4 regions of the Nocardia sp. NPDC050712 genome follow, and region 4 is predicted to be linked to each of the others. Evidence: riboswitches for the same ligand, from Rfam matches in the RefSeq annotation. Region 4 holds a riboswitch; each other region holds the start of a gene.
What was found. Region 4 has a riboswitch for cobalamin ahead of AB0H76_RS19530 (ABC transporter substrate-binding protein). Riboswitches for the same ligand answer to the same signal wherever they lie in the genome.
Positions count from the first base shown of each region.

Region 1 (4,186 bases), on a different contig from region 4:
TGCCCGCCGAGGTGGACGTGCTGCTCGGGTTGCCCGGTATCGGCGCGTATACCGCCCGGGCGGTGGCCTGCTTCGCCTACGGCCAGCGAGTGCCGGTGGTGGACACCAATGTTCGCCGGGTGGTCGCCCGGGCGGTGCACGGGCGGGCCGAGGCCGGGAATCCGGCCACCCGCGACCTGCCCGAGACCGAGGCGCTGCTGCCGGTGGAGGTCGCCGCGGCCGCGAAATTCTCGGCCGCGCTGATGGAGCTCGGTGCGACAGTGTGCACAGCGCGCAATCCGCAGTGCGCGGTGTGCCCGCTGCCGCGCTGCGCCTGGATCGAGGCCGGGCGGCCCGCTTCCGAAACAGTGCGCCGAGTGCAGAAATACGAGGGCACCGACCGCCAGGCCCGGGGCCGGCTGCTGGACGTGCTGCGCGCCGCGACCGGGCCGGTGGAGCGGGTGCGCCTGGATCTCGCGTGGACGCGGGATCCCGGGCAGCGCGCGCGGGCGCTGGATTCGCTGCTCGTCGACGGGCTGATCGAGCAGACCGAGGACGGATTGTTCGCGCTGGCCGGCGAGGGCAGCCCGGTCGCCTGAGTCAGCTCAGGCGCCGCAGGAACGCCTCTACCTCGGCGCGGTAGAGCTCGGGTTGGTCGTCGTGCACGAGATGCCCGGCATCGGGGATCAGCGCGTAGGTGGCGTTCGGGTTGCCGGCCGCCATTTCGCGCATCTGCCCCGGCGGGGTGATGGTGAATTCGCCCTCGATGAGCAGCGTCGGTGCGCGCACCGCCTGCCATTCGGTCCAGAAGTCGCGGGTGCCCCACTCCTCGGAGATGTCGCGGAAGGTGGCGACCGAGCCGTGCAGGCGGTAGCCGTCGGGACCGTGCTCGAAGGAGTTCAGGAAGTAGCGCCCGGCGACCGGGCCGAAGTAGTCCAGGACCGCGTCGGCGTCCGGGAACGGCTGCGGCCAGGCCTCGATCATGGCGGCCCAGCCCGCGGCGGTGCGGCCCTTGAAGTCCGGCGCGATGTCCTCGACCACCAGCCCGCGGACCCGCTCGGGATGCTGGGCGGCGAACACCCAGCCGTGCAGCGCGCCCATCGAGTGCCCGATCACCACCATCGGCTCGGCGACGCTCGCGGTGGCGGCGGTGAGGTCGGTGACGAAGGCCTCGGTCGTCAGCTCGGCCGGTGCCGGCCGGCCGTGACCGGCCGCGTCGAAGGTGTAGACGTGCCCGTATCCGCGCAGCCAGTCCAGGTGATCGCCCCAGGTGCGCGCACTGCCCATCAAGCCATGTAGCAGCAGGATCGGCGTGCCTGCCCCGCCCTCGTCGTACAACACCGCCCAGATTCTGCCGCATAGACTCGGGTCATGGCTGTAGTGAAGATCAACGCGATCGAGGTTCCGGAGGGCGCGGGCCCCGAGTTGGAGAAGCGGTTCGCCCAGCGTGCGCACGCGGTGGAGGGCTCGCCCGGTTTCCTGGGCTTCCAGCTGCTGCGCCCGACCGCCGGGGACAACCGGTATTTCGTGGTCACCCAGTGGGATTCGGAGGAGTCGTTCGCCGCGTGGCGCGACGGCCCGGCCCGCACCGCGCATGCCGGCAGCGGCGACAAGAAGCCGGTGTCGACCGGCGCCTCGCTGCTGGAGTTCGAGGTCGTGCTCGAGGTCTCCCCCGCCGCCGCCTCCTGAGCTGCCACGAAATGCCCGGCGAGCTGCGGCGCGCCGGGCATTCCCATATCTCGGATACGCGTGTTGACGGCAGCTGCCTGCTCCTGTCACAGTTCGAAGGACAGACGCGAGGGTGATGCGGTAATCCGGTGTGAAGCCGGAGCGGTCGCGCCACTGTGATCCATGCACCGGGTGCTCCCAGGTGCCGGGAAGCCAGACACCGGCACCCATCGCACGGACCACTCGACGGGGACGCGTATCCCTAGGAGGAATTCATGGCCATCGCGCATACCCCCACCCGGGCAACCGATTCGCTGGCAACCGTGCTGGTCACGGTAGGTGTCGTTCTTCTCGCACTGCTCACGCTGTACCTGGTCGGTTTCGATCAGGGCGCCATCTCGCGCAGCGGGATGTTCATGCATGAGCTGATGCACGACGGACGCCACCTGCTGGGGCTCCCGTGCCATTGATCGGAAGTCTCAAGACCCTGCTGATCCGTGGTCTGCTGGCCGGCTTGATCGCCGGCCTGCTGGCCGCGTCGGTGGGCTACTTCGTCGGCGAACCCAAGATCGACGCCGCCATCGCCATCGAGGAAGCCGCCGCGGCGGCCGAGTCGCCGGGCGCCGAGGCCGGTCATTCGCACGGCGACGAGGAAGAACCCCTGGTCAGCCGGGACGGGCAGAAGGGCGGCCAATTCCTGGCGCTCGGCCTGGCCGGGCTCGCGCTCGGCGCCATCTTCGCTTCGGTCGCCCATGTCGCACGGCGGCACAGCACGCTGACCGGACCGCGGCTGGCCTTGGCCCTCGCGGCCGGTGGCTGGCTCGCGATCGTCGCGGTGCCCTTCTTCAAATATCCGGCGAACCCGCCCGCGGTGGGCGACCCGGAGACGATCAACGACCGCACGCTGCTCTGGGTCGCCGCGGTGCTGCTCGGCCTGGCCGCTGTCGGCGCCGGGACCTACGTCTACAAACTGCTCGCGGCGCAGCTCGGCACCGTCCGGCTGATCGCCGGGGTGGCGGTCTTCGTGCTGCTGCTCACGCTCGGGTACGTCTTCCTGCCGGGTGTGGACGAGGTGAAGGCGGACTTCCCGCCGAGTCTGCTGTGGCAGTTCCGGGTGGCCTCGCTGGCCCAGACCGCGACCCTGTGGGCCGCGCTCGGGCTCGGCTTCGCGGCGCTGACCGAATTCGCCGCTCGCAATAGCACCGAGGTACGAGAACCGGTCGCTACCGCGGGGTGATCCGGAACCAGAACGTCGAGGGCAGTGTCGGTCTCATGACCGGCACTGCCTTTTCCGTATGGCCCCACAGTCTTTCGCTCGCACCGATCCGGGAGCCCGCACGGGCGCCGCGCTCGGTCACGCTGGCCTTCGGCGCACTGGTCGCCGCCCTGCTCGCCGGCGTGGCCGAGGCGCTCGCGCAGGCGGCGTTGATCGTGGAACGGTCCGGCGCCGATCTCGGCGGCCTGGCGACCGGTCTGGCCATGCGCGCGGTGATCTACCTCGTCGTGCTGGCCGTGGCCATCCGGATGACGCACGGCGACCGCTGGGCTCGCCTGGTCCTGACCTTCGGTCTCGGCCTGCTGGGTCTGGCCTCGCTCCTCGTGGAGCCGATCCGAGCCGTGTTGTCCGCCAACGACTTCGGTGACCTCTTCGACAACGTCACGGCCAGCGGCGTCGGCATCGCGATACTCCGGGCCGGCCACGTGCTTGCGGTGCTGATCGCGATCCCGGCGATGTACCACCGCACCGCCCGCCCCTACTTCCGCGCCTGACGCATGGCTCCCCGCGTACCCGTGGTACGCGAAGAACCAAGCGGCAGTGCGAATTACACGAGCGCGGCGTCGAGGGTGACGGTGTCGACGCCGGCCAGGGCCTTGCTCACCGGGCAGCCCGCCTTGGCGGCCGCCGCCGCGGCGGCGAACCCGTCGGCGTCCAGGCCCGATACCCGGCCGCGCACCGTCAGCTTGATCTCGCTGATCCGGAAACCGCCCGCCGAGTCCGGCCCCAGGGTGACATCGGCGCTCACGTCCAAGCTCTCCGGGGTCCCGCCCGCATTCGCGATCTGCGCCGAGAGCGCCATCGCGAAGCAGGACGAATGCGCGGCGGCGATGAGCTCCTCCGGGCTGGTCGTGCCGTCGGCGTTCTCGGCCGAACGCTTCGGGAACGACACGTCGAACTTGCCGGCGCCGGAGCTGGCCAGGTCGACCTGCCCGGAGCCGTCCTGCAGCCCGCCGGTCCAGGCGGTGCGTGCGGTACGTGTTGGCATCACGGTCCTTTCAAGGGGTTTCGATTCGTCGCCACGAACCTACTCGCCGCGATCGGTCCGCGAGGCGGTTACCGGCTTGTGGTCAGCGCGCTCACGGCGCGGTGCGGCGATCGAGTTGTTCGAGCACCCGCGGCCACGCGGCGCGATGCCGGTCGCGCGCCGCTTCGGTCGCAAAACCACTGTGCCGCAGCCGAAGTCGGATACCGCGCGGTTGGTGCACGAACTCGATGGTGACGACGGTTTCGGCGCCCTCGGTGCCGGCGGCGCCGGTCACC
Region 1 is NZ_JBFAHT010000003.1:1,343,314-1,347,499, reverse strand. It holds gene AB0H76_RS26660 (A/G-specific adenine glycosylase) at 1-578, shown strand, start outside; gene AB0H76_RS26655 (alpha/beta hydrolase) at 580-1,320, opposite strand; gene AB0H76_RS26650 (antibiotic biosynthesis monooxygenase) at 1,351-1,668, shown strand; cobalamin riboswitch at 1,729-1,891, shown strand; gene AB0H76_RS26645 (CbtB-domain containing protein) at 1,923-2,117, shown strand; gene AB0H76_RS26640 (CbtA family protein) at 2,108-2,884, shown strand; gene AB0H76_RS26635 (hypothetical protein) at 2,920-3,417, shown strand; gene AB0H76_RS26630 (OsmC family peroxiredoxin) at 3,471-3,911, opposite strand; gene AB0H76_RS26625 (SRPBCC domain-containing protein) at 4,003-4,186, opposite strand, start outside.
Region 1: another riboswitch for cobalamin. It lies ahead of AB0H76_RS26645 (CbtB-domain containing protein); the one in region 4 lies ahead of AB0H76_RS19530 (ABC transporter substrate-binding protein).

Region 2 (4,186 bases), 1.7 Mb from region 4:
AGGGCCTGTGCCGCCGCGACGAGGTTGCGCAGCGACGCCACCACCTCTTCGGTGTGGCGGGTCTTCAGGCCGCAGTCCGGATTCACCCAGAGCCGCTCGGCCGGAACGGCTTTCAGCGCCGCGGCCAGCGACCGCTCGATCTCCTCGGCGCCCGGCACACGCGGCGAGTGGATGTCGTAGACACCCGGGCCGACACCGAGGTCGAAACCGGCGGCGTTGAGGTCGTCGAGCACCTCCATGTGCGAACGCGCGGCCTCGATCGAGGTGACGTCGGCATCCAATTCCGCGATGGCGCCGATGATCTCACCGAACTCCGAGTAGCACAGGTGGGTGTGCACCTGCGTGCCGTCGGCCACGCCGGAGGTCGAGAGCCGGAACGCGTCCACCGCCCACGCCAGGTACGCCGCCTGATCGGCCTTGCGCAGCGGCAGCAGCTCGCGCAGCGCGGGCTCGTCGACCTGGATGACGCCGATCCCGGCCGCCTCCAGATCCACCGTCTCGTCCCGGATCGCCAGCGCGATCTGGCGCGCGGAGTCGGCGCGCGGCTGATCGTCGCGCACGAAGGACCACGCCAGGATGGTCACCGGGCCGGTCAGCATGCCCTTGACCGGCTTGGCAGTCAGCGACTGGGCGTAGGTGCTCCATTCGACCGTCATCGCCGACGGGCGCACCACGTCACCGAACAGGATCGGCGGGCGCACGCAACGGGTGCCGTAGGACTGCACCCAGGCGTTGGCGGTCGCGGCGAAACCGTCGAGCTGCTCGGCGAAGTACTGCACCATGTCGTTACGTTCCGGCTCGCCGTGCACCAGCACGTCCAGACCGATTTCTTCCTGGAGCGCAATGACTTCGGCGATCTCGGCGCGCATCCGGTTGTCGTACTCGGCCTGGTCGATCTGTCCCTTGCGCAGTTCGGCGCGGGCCACCCGGATCCGGCTGGTCTGCGGGAACGAACCGATGGTGGTGGTCGGGAGCAGCGGCAGATTCAGCCGTCGCTGCTGCAGCACCCGGCGCTCGTCGGCCGGGGTCCGGCTGATCGCGTCGGCGTCCAGCTCGGCCAGGCGGGCGCGCACCGACTCGACCCGCAGGCGCGGATCGGCCTTGCGGTCGGCGACGGCTGTGCGCGCGATCTCGAGTGCCTCGGCGACCGCGTCCTCGCCGTCGTGCAGCGCGGTGGCCAGCACCCGGACCTCGGCGATCTTCTCCGCGCCGAAGGCCAGCCAGCTGCGCAGGCGCGGCTCCAGATCCGGTTCGGTGTCCAGGCCGTAGGGCACGTGCAACAGCGAGCAGGAACTCGACACCGCGACCGTCGCGCCACCGGCGCGCAGGTCACGCAGCACCGGCAGGGCCAGGTCGGGATCGACGCGCCACACGTTGTGGCCGTCCACGACGCCGGCCACGATCAGGGTGTCGCTCAGCGCCGCCGCGGCCGCCACGTCGGCGGCGCCACCCGCGGCGAGGTCGATCGCGATGCCGTCGACCCCGGTCTCCGCCAGCGCCGGCAGCACCGCACCGAGGCGGCCGAAGTAGGTGGCGACCAGCAACGCGGGCCGGGACATGGCCGCGGCCAGCCGCCGATAGGCGGTGTAGACCGTGGCCTGCTCGGTGTCGCTCAGATCGGTGACGAGCGCGGGCTCGTCGAGCTGCACCCATTCCGCGCCGGCCGCGGCCAGCTGCCCGAGCAGTTGCTCGTAGAGCGGCAGCAGATCGGGCAGGCGGTCCAGCAGATCGCTGCCGTCGACCGACTTGGCCAGCTTCAGGAAGGTGACCGGGCCGACCAGCACCGGCCGGGCCGGAATCCCCAGCTGCCGCGCCTCTTCCAGCTCGGCGAGCAGCTTTTCCGGATGCAGCGCGAAGGCCGTCGTGGCGGCGAGCTCGGGCACCAGGTAGTGGTAGTTGGTGTCGAACCACTTGGTCATCTCGAGCGGCGCGACGTCGGCGGTGCCGCGCGCGGCGGCGAAGTACCGGTCCAGCTCGTCGTCGATCCCGGCGACCCGCTCGGGCAGCGCGCCCAGCAGTGCCGCGGTGTCGAGCACGTGGTCGTAGTAGGAGAAGGTCCCGACCGGAACCGAATCCAGGCCCGCGTCCCGGGCGGCGGTGAGCGCGACGGTGCGCAGGCCGGCGGCGACCTCGTGCAGCGCGGCGGCGTCCAGGCGTCCGGCCCAGTACGCCTCGACGGCGCGCTTGAGTTCCCGGTGCGGGCCGATGCGCGGCAGTCCGAGGACCGTGGCGGTGAAGATGTTCTGCGGGTTCGGCATTGATGAACTCCATGGTCAGCAGCTGATGGCCGCCGCCCATCACGAGCGCACGCACGAGGAGCCCACACGCACTACCCGTGCCCGGGTCTACTCGGCGCAACGCCCAATCCACGAGGCGACAACCGCCGGATACGGCGTATCCGGCACAACGGGCAGGTCTTCGGACTCGCGTGCGTCGGCCCGATACTCGGGTCGGCCCGGATTCGAATCCCGGGATGCCTACTGACCGTCGCTTCCCAGGCTGTGCCCAGTGCGTTGTTGACGGCTGTCGTTCACGCTCACCGCTGCGGGACAGCCCCGGATTCTCACCGGGTTCCCTCTAACCCGATCGCGTGCGAACACGCTTTCGGGCTTCGACGCCGACGAATGGGTCAGGGGCTCCTTCGACACCACCACGGCGAACCAGCTGCGACGGAGGAATATACCGGATGCCCGGATTCGGCTGCACCGCGCGCCGGTCTCAGCCGATCCGCACGGTCGCCGTTCGCGTCGCGCCGGCCGCGCCGGGACCGAATTGCTGCTGCCAGGCGGGCGGGCCAAGCTCGACGACGAAGGTGAGCCGGCCGTCCGAATCCGCGGACACGTCCGCCGGCGTGCCATCGACCGTCACCGTCGGTGCGCCGGATCCGCGCGGGAGCGGCGGCGTCGTGATCGTGGTCCGGCCGGAGCCGGTGATCGTGAGCCCACCGGAATCGGCCGCGGCGAGGTCGAGGAATTCGACCGCGCGCCGCGGATCGGCCCGCACGGACCAGCCCCAGACCTCGAAAGCCGGCTCGATCGAACGGAAGTCGAAGCGCTCGGGCACCGCGGGCGGGTCGGCGAAGACCTGCTCGAAGCGCCGGGTCGCCTGGCGTATCTGCGCTTCGAACAGCGCGACACCGTGGCAGCCCCACGGCATATCCACCCAGTGATGCGCGATGCCGTGCGCGCTCAGCACCGCGTGCATGCTCGAGCTGGGGGGATGGACGAGCTCGCGCTCCAGCGCACAGCCGATCGACGCTTCGACCGGCGTCTCGCCGTGGGCCGGATCGTAGACGCCGTTGCCGGTGTAGAGCTGGAGATCGACGCCGCGGAGATTTCCGGCCAGATCGGCCGGATTGTGTCCACGCCAGCGGATCTCCTCGGTCGCGCGCGGTCCGTAGATCGCGTCGGGCCGCCCGCCCTGAATGAGCGGCGCTTGGGACAGCACATTCCAGGTGATCGGCAGATTGGTGTCGGGTACGCCGGACAGGCTCGCCGCCGCGACGAACCGATCCGGATGCCGGGCGCTGAGCAGCATCGTCCCGAAACCGCCCATGGATTCGCCCATGATCGCGCGATGCGCGCGGTCCGGGACGGTGCGAAAGTTCGCGTCGACCAGGGGAATGAGCTGCTCGATCACGAACGACTCGTATTTCGGCGAACGGTCCGCGTCGTTGTCGAGCCAGTCGGACCAGAATCCCGCGTCGCCGCGCGGCGCGACGACGATCGACGGGTACGAGGCGGTGTTCGCCTCGCCGTCGTAGGTGGCGCGAAAGGTGGTCTGGTCGTGGCCGGTACCGGCGAGGTAGTAGGTCACCGGCCAGCGTTGCGCGCCGTCCGCGCGATATCCGGCCGGGAAGGTCACCTCCACGGGCACCGGGTCGGCGAACGCGTCCGTCGCCACGGTGAGGCCAAGGGTGCGCTCGGTCAGCCACTGCCGGTCGACGATCGAGACGGCCTGCGGCGGGGGCGGCTGGGCAGCAGCGGGCGCTGCCGCGAGCGCGATGCCCACGCCCGTCGCGGCGCACAGCCGGTGCCACGACCGCGCGAAAGTTGGTGCGGGCATAGGTAACTCCTTCTTCTTGCCCGGCCGGGCGATCAGCGCACGGACCGGATCGGCAGGACCGCGAGCCCGCCGAGCACCGCGGCGACGACGGCGCCGAGAAACAGTGCGGTGTAGTTCGGTC
Region 2 is NZ_JBFAHT010000002.1:146,468-150,653, reverse strand. It holds gene metE (5-methyltetrahydropteroyltriglutamate--homocysteine S-methyltransferase) at 1-2,258, opposite strand, end outside; cobalamin riboswitch at 2,392-2,617, opposite strand; gene AB0H76_RS11065 (alpha/beta hydrolase-fold protein) at 2,719-4,065, opposite strand; gene AB0H76_RS11060 (MFS transporter) at 4,098-4,186, opposite strand, start outside.
Region 2: another riboswitch for cobalamin. It lies ahead of metE (5-methyltetrahydropteroyltriglutamate--homocysteine S-methyltransferase); the one in region 4 lies ahead of AB0H76_RS19530 (ABC transporter substrate-binding protein).

Region 3 (4,186 bases), on a different contig from region 4:
GGCCAGACCGAGTGCCAGCGCCGCCGGAATCAGCAGCACCGCGGTGATGCCCGCCAGCGTGACGCTGTTGGCGGCCCGGCCGAGCAGGATGTCCGCCACCGGCCGGCCCGAGATCAGCGAGGTGCCGAAATCGCCGTGCAGGAACCCGGACATCCAGTCCGCGAAGCGAATCGGCGCGGGCCGGTCCAGGCCGAGCTGGGCGCGCATCGTCGCCAGCTGCTCCGGCGTCGGATCACCGCCGCCGGTGCGGGACAGCAATACCGTGGCCGCGTCCGAATCCAAAGCTTCGAAGAGCGCGAACACCAGCAGCGCGACGGCGGCGAGGATCCCGATCCCGCCGGCGCCGCGCCGGGCGATATATCCGAGCACGGTGTTACCGGGCGGCCAGCCAGGTGGACTGGTAATTGGCCCAGTCGTCGGTGCCGGGCACACCGTTGCGGACCCCGCCCACGTGCTTCTTGGCGGCGTCCGGTCGCTTGGCGAAGCTGTGCAGGATGTAGCCGCCCTCGTTCCAGAGTTCGTCCTGGAGTTGGAAATACAGCTCGCGCCGGCGCTGCGGATCCATGGCCGCGCGCGCCTGGGCGAATTTCTCGTCCCAGCCCGGCCGCCGCCACCCGGTGCCGTTGCTGGGCGCGCCGCTCGTCATGGTCTGGCCGTAGAAGTAGTCGAGACTGTAGTTCCACCAGCCGATATGGCTGAGCGCGGCCTTGCCGCTGACCTGCGAGAAATAGGTGTCCGCGGGCACCGATTCCAGGTTGACGGTGATACCGGCGGCTTTCGCGTGCTCGGCGAACAGGGTCGCGGATTCGAGCATGCCCGGCATGCCGTCCGCGGTCGGCAGGGTCACCGTGAGGTTCTCCCGCCCGGCCGCGCGCAACAGTTCCCGCGCCCGCTGCGGATCGTAGGTGCGCTGCGGCAGCGTGTTGTTGTAGTACGGCGCGCTGTTGCCGTAGACGTCGTTGCCGATCTCGGCGTAGCCGTAGTACACAGCCTCGACCATGGCCTCGCGATTCACGGCCAGGCGCATGGCCTGCCGCACCCGCGGGTCGTCGAACGGCGCGGTGTCCACCCGCATCTGGAACGCGCCCATCAAACCCGCGGGCGGCACCACCACCGTGGTGTCCGGATCGCTCTCCAGCGTGCGCGCCTGCAGGTACGAGATCTCATGCACCACATCGGCTTCGCCGGACAGGAAGGCGTTCACCCGCGCCTCGGTCTCCGCGATCTGGATGATCTCGACCTCGTCGAGGTGCGGCCGACCGTCCCAGTATCGATCGTTGCGCCGCAACAGGGTTCGGTCGCCCGGCGACCAGCTCTGCAACACGAACGGGCCGGTGCCGACCGGCAGGACCGAGCCGTCGATGACGCCGGTGCCGTCCTTGACGATGTAGCAGTACCAGCCCGCCAGCACCGAACCGAAGTCCGCCAGTGGCGTTTTCATCGCCACCACCACGCCGAGATCGCCGTCGGCCCGGGTGCGCGTCATGTCGACCACCGCGAGGTCACCCGAGGACTGCTTGGCCGGATCGAGCATCCGCTCGAAACTCCAGAGCACATCGCGCGCGGTCAGCGGGCTGCCGTCGCTGAACCGCACGCCCGGGCGCAGCGTGATCCGCCACTCGCTGCCATCGGCGTTGGGCTGCAACGATTCCGCCAGGCGATAGCGCAGCGTCAGGTCGTTGTTGTAGGCAACCAGCTTGTCCCACACGTTCTTCGACACCGCGCCGCCCGCCGAACTGCCGGCCCGATGCGGATCGAGCACGTCCGCACTCGCCGACCGGCCGGCGATCGCCGACCGCAACCGGCCGCCGTCGCGCGGCGGCCCCTCGGCGCCCGCCGGGCCGCTCTCGGTGCCACAGCCCGTGAGCACCGCCGTGCCGCCCAGTGCGGCGACGCCGAGCGCGCCCGCGCTGGTGAGCAGGAACTTTCGACGCCCGAAACCGGGTCGTCCCATCATGTAGTTGTTCATAGCCATCCTCGTGGGGTGATCCCGGTACCGCGGGCGCAGGTATCCTGGCTCCCGGATCAACGCTCCCCACCGGCCTTCCAACCTGGGCAGGTCGTGGCCGTAGACGGTGGATCGCTCCTCGGTGACAGTTGCGGGACAGCCCCGGATTCACACCGGTGTTCCCTACGCCGGTTGGAAACCCTACCGGCTGGCGGGCATCCGAGATCCTCGCCATAGTGGAGACATGGCAACCGCAACCTGGAACGGCGTCGTCATCGCGCAGAGCGACAAGACCGAGATCGTGGAAGGCAACCACTACTTCCCGGCCGAATCCGTGCACGCCGCGTACCTGAAGAGCTCCGAGACGCAGACGGTCTGTCCGTGGAAGGGCACCGCCGGCTACTACACGCTGGAGGTGGACGGCGAAACGAACGAGGACGCCGCCTGGTACTACCCCACGCCCAAGGAAGCCGCCGCGCAGATCAAGGATCACGTGGCGTTCTGGCGCGGGGTCGTCGTGACCGACGAGTGAGCCCGGTGCCCGGCCAGTGACTGTGTTGTTCGGGCAAAAGCCCAGCTCATAGCCCTAGGGTGGGCACTATGCGGGCGATTGCGTTCGACGAGTTCGGCGGGCCGGAAGTACTGCGGCCCGTCGAGATCCCGGTGCCCGAGCCCACCGGCGACCAGGTCCGGGTCGCGGTGCGCGCGGCCGCGGTGAACGCCTCGGACTGGAAGACGCGCTCCGGCATCCTGACCTTCGGGGACAACCGGTTTCCGCAGTACCCGGGCTGGGAGGTGGCCGGCACGGTCGACGCGCTCGGCCCCGACGCCCGCGGCTTCGCGGTCGGCGACGAGGTGTTCGGCTGGACGCAGGCCGGTGGCTACGCCGAGTACGCCCTGAGCAGTGCGCTGGCGCGTAAACCGGCGGGGCTGGACTGGGCCGACGCCGTCGCACTGCCGATCGCGGTGAACACCGCCGCGAAGGTGCTGGCCATGCTGCGGGTGCGGGCCGGGGAGACACTGCTGGTCAACGGGGCCTCGGGCGTGGTCGGCTCGATGGCGGTGCAGCTCGCGGTCGCCGCGGGCGTCACCGTGATCGGCACGGCCTGCGAACGCAATCAGGACCTCGTCCGCGCGCTCGGCGCGATACCGACAACCTATGGGGACGGCCTCGCCGATCGGGTCTGGGCCCTGGCCCCGCACGGTGTCGACGCGGTGTTCGACACCGCACAGCACGGCGGCCTGCCCGCGGCGATCGCCCTGCGCGGCGACACCGGCCGGATCATCGCCATCGCCGATTTCGCCGCCGCGCAACTCGGGGTGGTCGCCGCCGCCCTGCACGGCGTCGACGCGGTGTACGACGCCTTCCGCTGTGCCGAATCGGTAGTCGGCTACTCCGGCACCTGGCTGGGCGAGTCCGCCGCCGACTGTCCGCCCGGGCGGCCGCTGGTGGACCTGGCCGGAAAGGTTGCCGAGGATATCCGCAGCGGCAAGTTCCGCTTGGCGGGCCCGGCCCGCACCTTCCGCCTGGAGCACGCGGCGCTGGCGCATCAGGAGATGGAGCATGGTCACGGGACGGGGAAGGTCGTGCTTCTCATCAATCGGCCTTGAGTTTGCTAGTCGATAACTAGCATCGGTGCGATGACCGATAAACAGATGCTGACGAAGAAGGTCGTGGCCCTTGCCGCGGCCACCGCGACGCTCGGCCTGCTCGGTGCATGCAGCAGTGACGACACTGACGACAACAGTTCGAGCACGTCGACCGTCACCACATCGACGAGCACGTCCGCCGCGATGTCCACCGCGTCTTCGGCCCCGATGCCCTCGTCGGTCCAGCCGGGTACGCCCGCCGCGACCCTGGCCGCCACGGCCTGGGAGACGACCTCGGCGACCAACGCCTCAGGCACCGAGGTCCCGCTGACCGACGACAACGTCAAGAACTACGTCGGCTACGCCTACTTCAAGCCGGACGGCACCTTCACCATGGTCAACCTCGACGACTCCCCCAAGATGCGCGGTGACTGGACCGTCTCGCCGGACGGCAAGACCCGCACCATCGTCGTGAAGAACGAAGCCGGACAGGAACAGTCCCGGCGCACGGTCGACATCGTCGCGCTCGACGACAAGGAATTCACCTACCGCGTGTATCCCGATGCCGCCGACAAGGCCGTCTACTACGACATCATCCACACACCCACGACCCACCCGGAGCCGCGGTAGCGCGACGCTAGGCCGGGT
Region 3 is NZ_JBFAHT010000001.1:709,634-713,819, reverse strand. It holds gene AB0H76_RS03345 (ABC transporter permease) at 1-369, opposite strand, end outside; gene AB0H76_RS03340 (ABC transporter substrate-binding protein) at 374-1,969, opposite strand; cobalamin riboswitch at 1,986-2,184, opposite strand; gene AB0H76_RS03335 (DUF427 domain-containing protein) at 2,193-2,480, shown strand; gene AB0H76_RS03330 (NADP-dependent oxidoreductase) at 2,549-3,559, shown strand; gene AB0H76_RS03325 (DUF4822 domain-containing protein) at 3,590-4,168, shown strand; gene AB0H76_RS03320 (TetR/AcrR family transcriptional regulator) at 4,176-4,186, opposite strand, start outside.
Region 3: another riboswitch for cobalamin. It lies ahead of AB0H76_RS03340 (ABC transporter substrate-binding protein); the one in region 4 lies ahead of AB0H76_RS19530 (ABC transporter substrate-binding protein).

Region 4 (4,186 bases):
GGGGCGCATGGAAGCGGTCTTCCTCGAACTCGGCCGGGTGGCGGACCGCCCGATGACCGATGTGTACCGCACGCCCGCCTCGGTGGGCGTACTGGGCGGCTGCGCGAACAATCCGCAGGCGGGTCTGCTGGCCGCCGATGTGCGGCGCTGGGCGGCCGAGCGGTTGCCGGAGTTCATGGTGCCCGCGACGGTCATGGTGCTGGAATCGGTGCCGCTGACCGCCGGCGGCAAGCTCGATCGCAAGGCCCTGCCGGATCCGGAGTTGCTGTCCGCCAAGGAATATCGAGCCCCGCGCACCGGCCGGGAACAGGCCCTGGCGGAGTTGTTCAGCGAGATCCTGGGTGTGCGCCGGGTCGGCATCGACGACGATTTCTTCGCGCTGGGCGGGCACTCGCTGCTGGCGACCCGACTCACCAGCCGGATCCGGGCCGTCCTCGGCGCCGAGGTGCCGGTCCGGGTGATCTTCGACGCGCCCACCGTCGCCGAACTCGCGCCACGGCTCGACGACGAGGTTGCCGCGGGCATGGATTTCGATCCCGTGCTGGTGCTGAAGCGTTCGGGCACACAGCAACCGCTGTGGTGCCTGCACCCGGGCGGTGGGCTCGGCTGGTTCTACCAGCGGCTCGGCCAGGACCTGCCCGATCGGCCGGTCATCGCCGTCCAGTCCCGTGGCCTGAACGGCGGCCGGCTGGCCGACTCCTTCCCGGAGATGATCCAGGACTACGTCGCCCAGATCCTCGAACGCCAGCCCGAGGGGCCGTACTACCTGCTGGGCTGGTCCTACGGCGGGATCGTCGCGCACGCGCTCGCGAGCGAACTCGCCGGGCGGGGCCTGCCGATCGGGCTGCTGGGCATCATGGACAGCAAGCCGCCGGTCACCTCGGGCCCGCAACCCGATCTCTCCGAGGACGACGCGATGGCCGGTATCCAGGACTGGGTGGCCGACCGGTTCGGCGACCAGCTCGAATCCCCCGATGTGCAGGGTCTGGCCGAGCGCGCGACACGCGTGCTCGTCAACAACAGCAAGCTGCTCGACGGTTTCCGCACACCCTATTTCGACGGTGACGCAACCCTCTTCGCCGCCGCGATCGATGTGGAAGGCAATCGGCCCGCCGATGCGAAAGGCGAGCTCGAAGCGGCCTGGCGTCCCTACATCGGCGGGCGCATGGACATCTTCGACGTCGATTGCGCGCACGGCGACTTCGATCGCCCGGAGATGATGGGTCTGGTGGGCCGGATCCTGCGCGGGGTCCTGTGACGCGCTCGAGGTGACAAACGTCCAAGCCACCGGCGGCGGAAGCGGCGAGGATCAGAGCATGCACATCGAGAGGGTTACACCGAAGCTGGTTGTCGAGGGCGCGAAGGCGGCACTCGAGTACTACCGGGAGGTGTTCGGAGCCGAAGTGGGAGAACTGCACGAGGCCGACGGGCGCGTGACGTTCGCGGAGCTGGAATTGCCCGGGGGCGTGCTGTTCCAGGTCAAGGACGCCGACTCGGTCGATAGCGTTGCGACAGTGTTGCTGAGTGTGGTGGTCGACGAGCCGGACCGGCTCGCCGAGCGGATGGCCGCGGGCGGCGGGGAGATCGTGTTCGAGGTCGCCGATCAGCCGTATGGGATCCGGCAGGGCCGGGTGCGAGATCCGTTCGGGCACGAGTGGATCCTCGGTACGCCACTGCACCGCGGCTGACCTACATACTGCTAGGTTTTGTTCAGCAGGGAACACCGGTGCGAATCCGGGGCTGTCCCGCAACTGTGACCGAGGAGCAGACCTTCATCTACGGCCACGACCTTCCTGGGTTGGAAGGCCGAAGGCGAGCGTTGATCCGGGAGCCAGGATACCTGCGCCCTTTCAGGATCGAGCTTCACGAGGATGACAATGCGAGTGCCAACTCGCCGCCGGCTCCGCGCCGCGCGGCTACCCGATGGTGCGCCCGGCACGGGCCGCCATCACCGTTCCCCGGTCGCCGTGGTCGTGGCGGGACTGCTCGCCGTCGCCATGGTCTTCACCGGTTGTGCGTCGAACGAGAACGAGGGCGGCGCAGCGTCTTCGGCGCGGGCGCTGCGCGCGTCCGGTGACGGCGCCCTGACGATCTACAACTCCTACAAGATCGCCGGGCTGGACCCGATCGGCACCGGCACCAACTGGCTGTTCGACTGGGGTGTCGCGGAAAATCTGCTGCAGATCACCGAGACCGGCGAGGTCGCGCCGTGGCTGGCGGAGTCGGTGACCCGCGACGGGGACACCCGCTGGGTGGCCACCCTGCGCAAGGGCGTCACCTTCCAGAACGGCAAGCCGGTCGACGCCGTCGCCGTGGCCGCCGCGCTGACCAGGCAGATCGCCAAATCCGCTGCGGCCCGGGTCTATCTCGACGCGGCGACCACGGTGACGGTGGCCGGTGAGCAGGTCGTCATCACGACGCCGGCGCCGAACGCGATGGTGCCCGCCGCGCTGGCCGCGCGCGACAACTCCTTGCAGATCTACGACGTCGCCGCGATGGACGCCGCGGGCGGCGATTCGGCGAAGATCGTCGGCGCCGGCGCATACTCGGGCCCCTACGCGATCACCGCGTGGACACCGGACAATCTCGTGCTCGCCCCGTACGAAAAGCACTGGGAGGGCCCACCGCCGCTGCGGCGGATCACCGTCCGCGTGGTGCCCGACGAGCAGGCCCGGCTGGCGGGCGTGCGCAGCGGCGAAGCCGATATGGCGTTCTACCCGTCCACCGCGGCCAAGCTGGAGTTGCAGGGCGACAAGGACATGCACGTGCTGTCCTCCGAGTTGGCGCTGCAATCGCTGCTGGTCGAGATGAATCTGAAGGCCGGGATCTTCACCGACACCGCCGTGCGCAAGGCGTTCACCGCGGCGATCGACTACCAGGGCATCGCCGCCGACGTCGGCAACGGTCAGTTCGCCCCGGCCACCGGCCTGTACCCGCCCACCATGTCCTTCGCCGCCGACAGCCAGGTCTACGACCTGAACGAGGCGAAACGGCTGCTCGACGCGGCGGGCTGGGTGCCCGGCAGCGACGGCATCCGCGGCAAGGACGGCCGGAAACTGGTGGTGCGATTCGTGACTCAGGCTCAGGGGCCGGAGACCAACGATGTCGCGATCGCGATGAAAGACCAGGTGGCGCGCGCCGGTTTCGAGCTGCGCATCGACAATGCCGAGGATTCCGCCGCGGTCAAGAAGGACCCGACCGGGTGGGAATCCTCGGTGGCGCTGAGCGGTTCGCTCTCCGGCACCGCCGACCCGATCCAGCCGTATCTGGTGCGCTGGACCACCGGCGGCTCGTCCAACGCCCAGGGTGTGGCGAATCCGGAGATCGACGCGATCGGCGCGCAGCTGCGCGGCGAGTTCGACACCACCCGCCGCGACGCCCTGCTCGAGCGGGCGCAGCAGATCCTGGTGCGGGAGCAGGCCTATGTGGTGGCGGGCACGTTCAAGTACTTCACCGTGGTGACGGGTCCGGAGTGGGCCGACTACCGGGTGTCGAGCGTGCGCCGGCATCTGACCAGCCGGACCGGTGCCTGACGCGGCTCCGGCGATGCGAGTTCTCGTTCCGGTCCGGCGCCGGGTGGTCGAGGCGCTGCTGACGCTGCTGGGCGCGAGCGTGCTGATCTGGGCGCTGATGCCGTTGGCTCCGGGCAACCCGGCGCGAATGATCCTGGTCGCGCAGGGTGTCCCGGAGCCGCCGCCCGAGCAGATCAGCGCGCTCGAACGAACCCTGCATCTGGATCGGCCGGTGCTCGCGCAGTACGCGCACTGGCTGTGGGGTGTGGTGCGCGGCGATTTCGGGCTGTCGTTCGTCTCGGGGCGGCCGGTGGCGGGGGAGTTCGCCGAGCGGCTACCGGCGACGCTGACCCTCGCGTCCGCGTCGCTGGCGCTCGCGCTGGCGTTGTCGGTCGCCCTCGGCGTGCTCGCGGCCCGGTATCCGCGGCGGTGGCCCGATCAAGGCACCCGGTGGCTGGCGCTGGTGTTCGCCTCGGTGCCGGGATTCGTGGTGGCGCTGTTGCTGATTCAGGTGTTCGTGGTCGGGCTGGGTTTCGGCAAGGCCGCGCTGGACGGCACCTGGCGGCAGGTGTGGTTGCCCGCGATCTGCCTGGCGGTGGATCTGTCCGACACCTGGTCGCGACTGTTGCGGGCGAATCTGCTCGGGTTTCTGGAGTCTCCGACCGCGGAGGTGC
Region 4 is NZ_JBFAHT010000002.1:1,836,100-1,840,285, reverse strand. It holds gene AB0H76_RS19540 (non-ribosomal peptide synthase/polyketide synthase) at 1-1,258, shown strand, start outside; gene AB0H76_RS19535 (VOC family protein) at 1,317-1,688, shown strand; cobalamin riboswitch at 1,671-1,863, shown strand; gene AB0H76_RS19530 (ABC transporter substrate-binding protein) at 1,878-3,533, shown strand; gene AB0H76_RS19525 (ABC transporter permease) at 3,547-4,186, shown strand, end outside.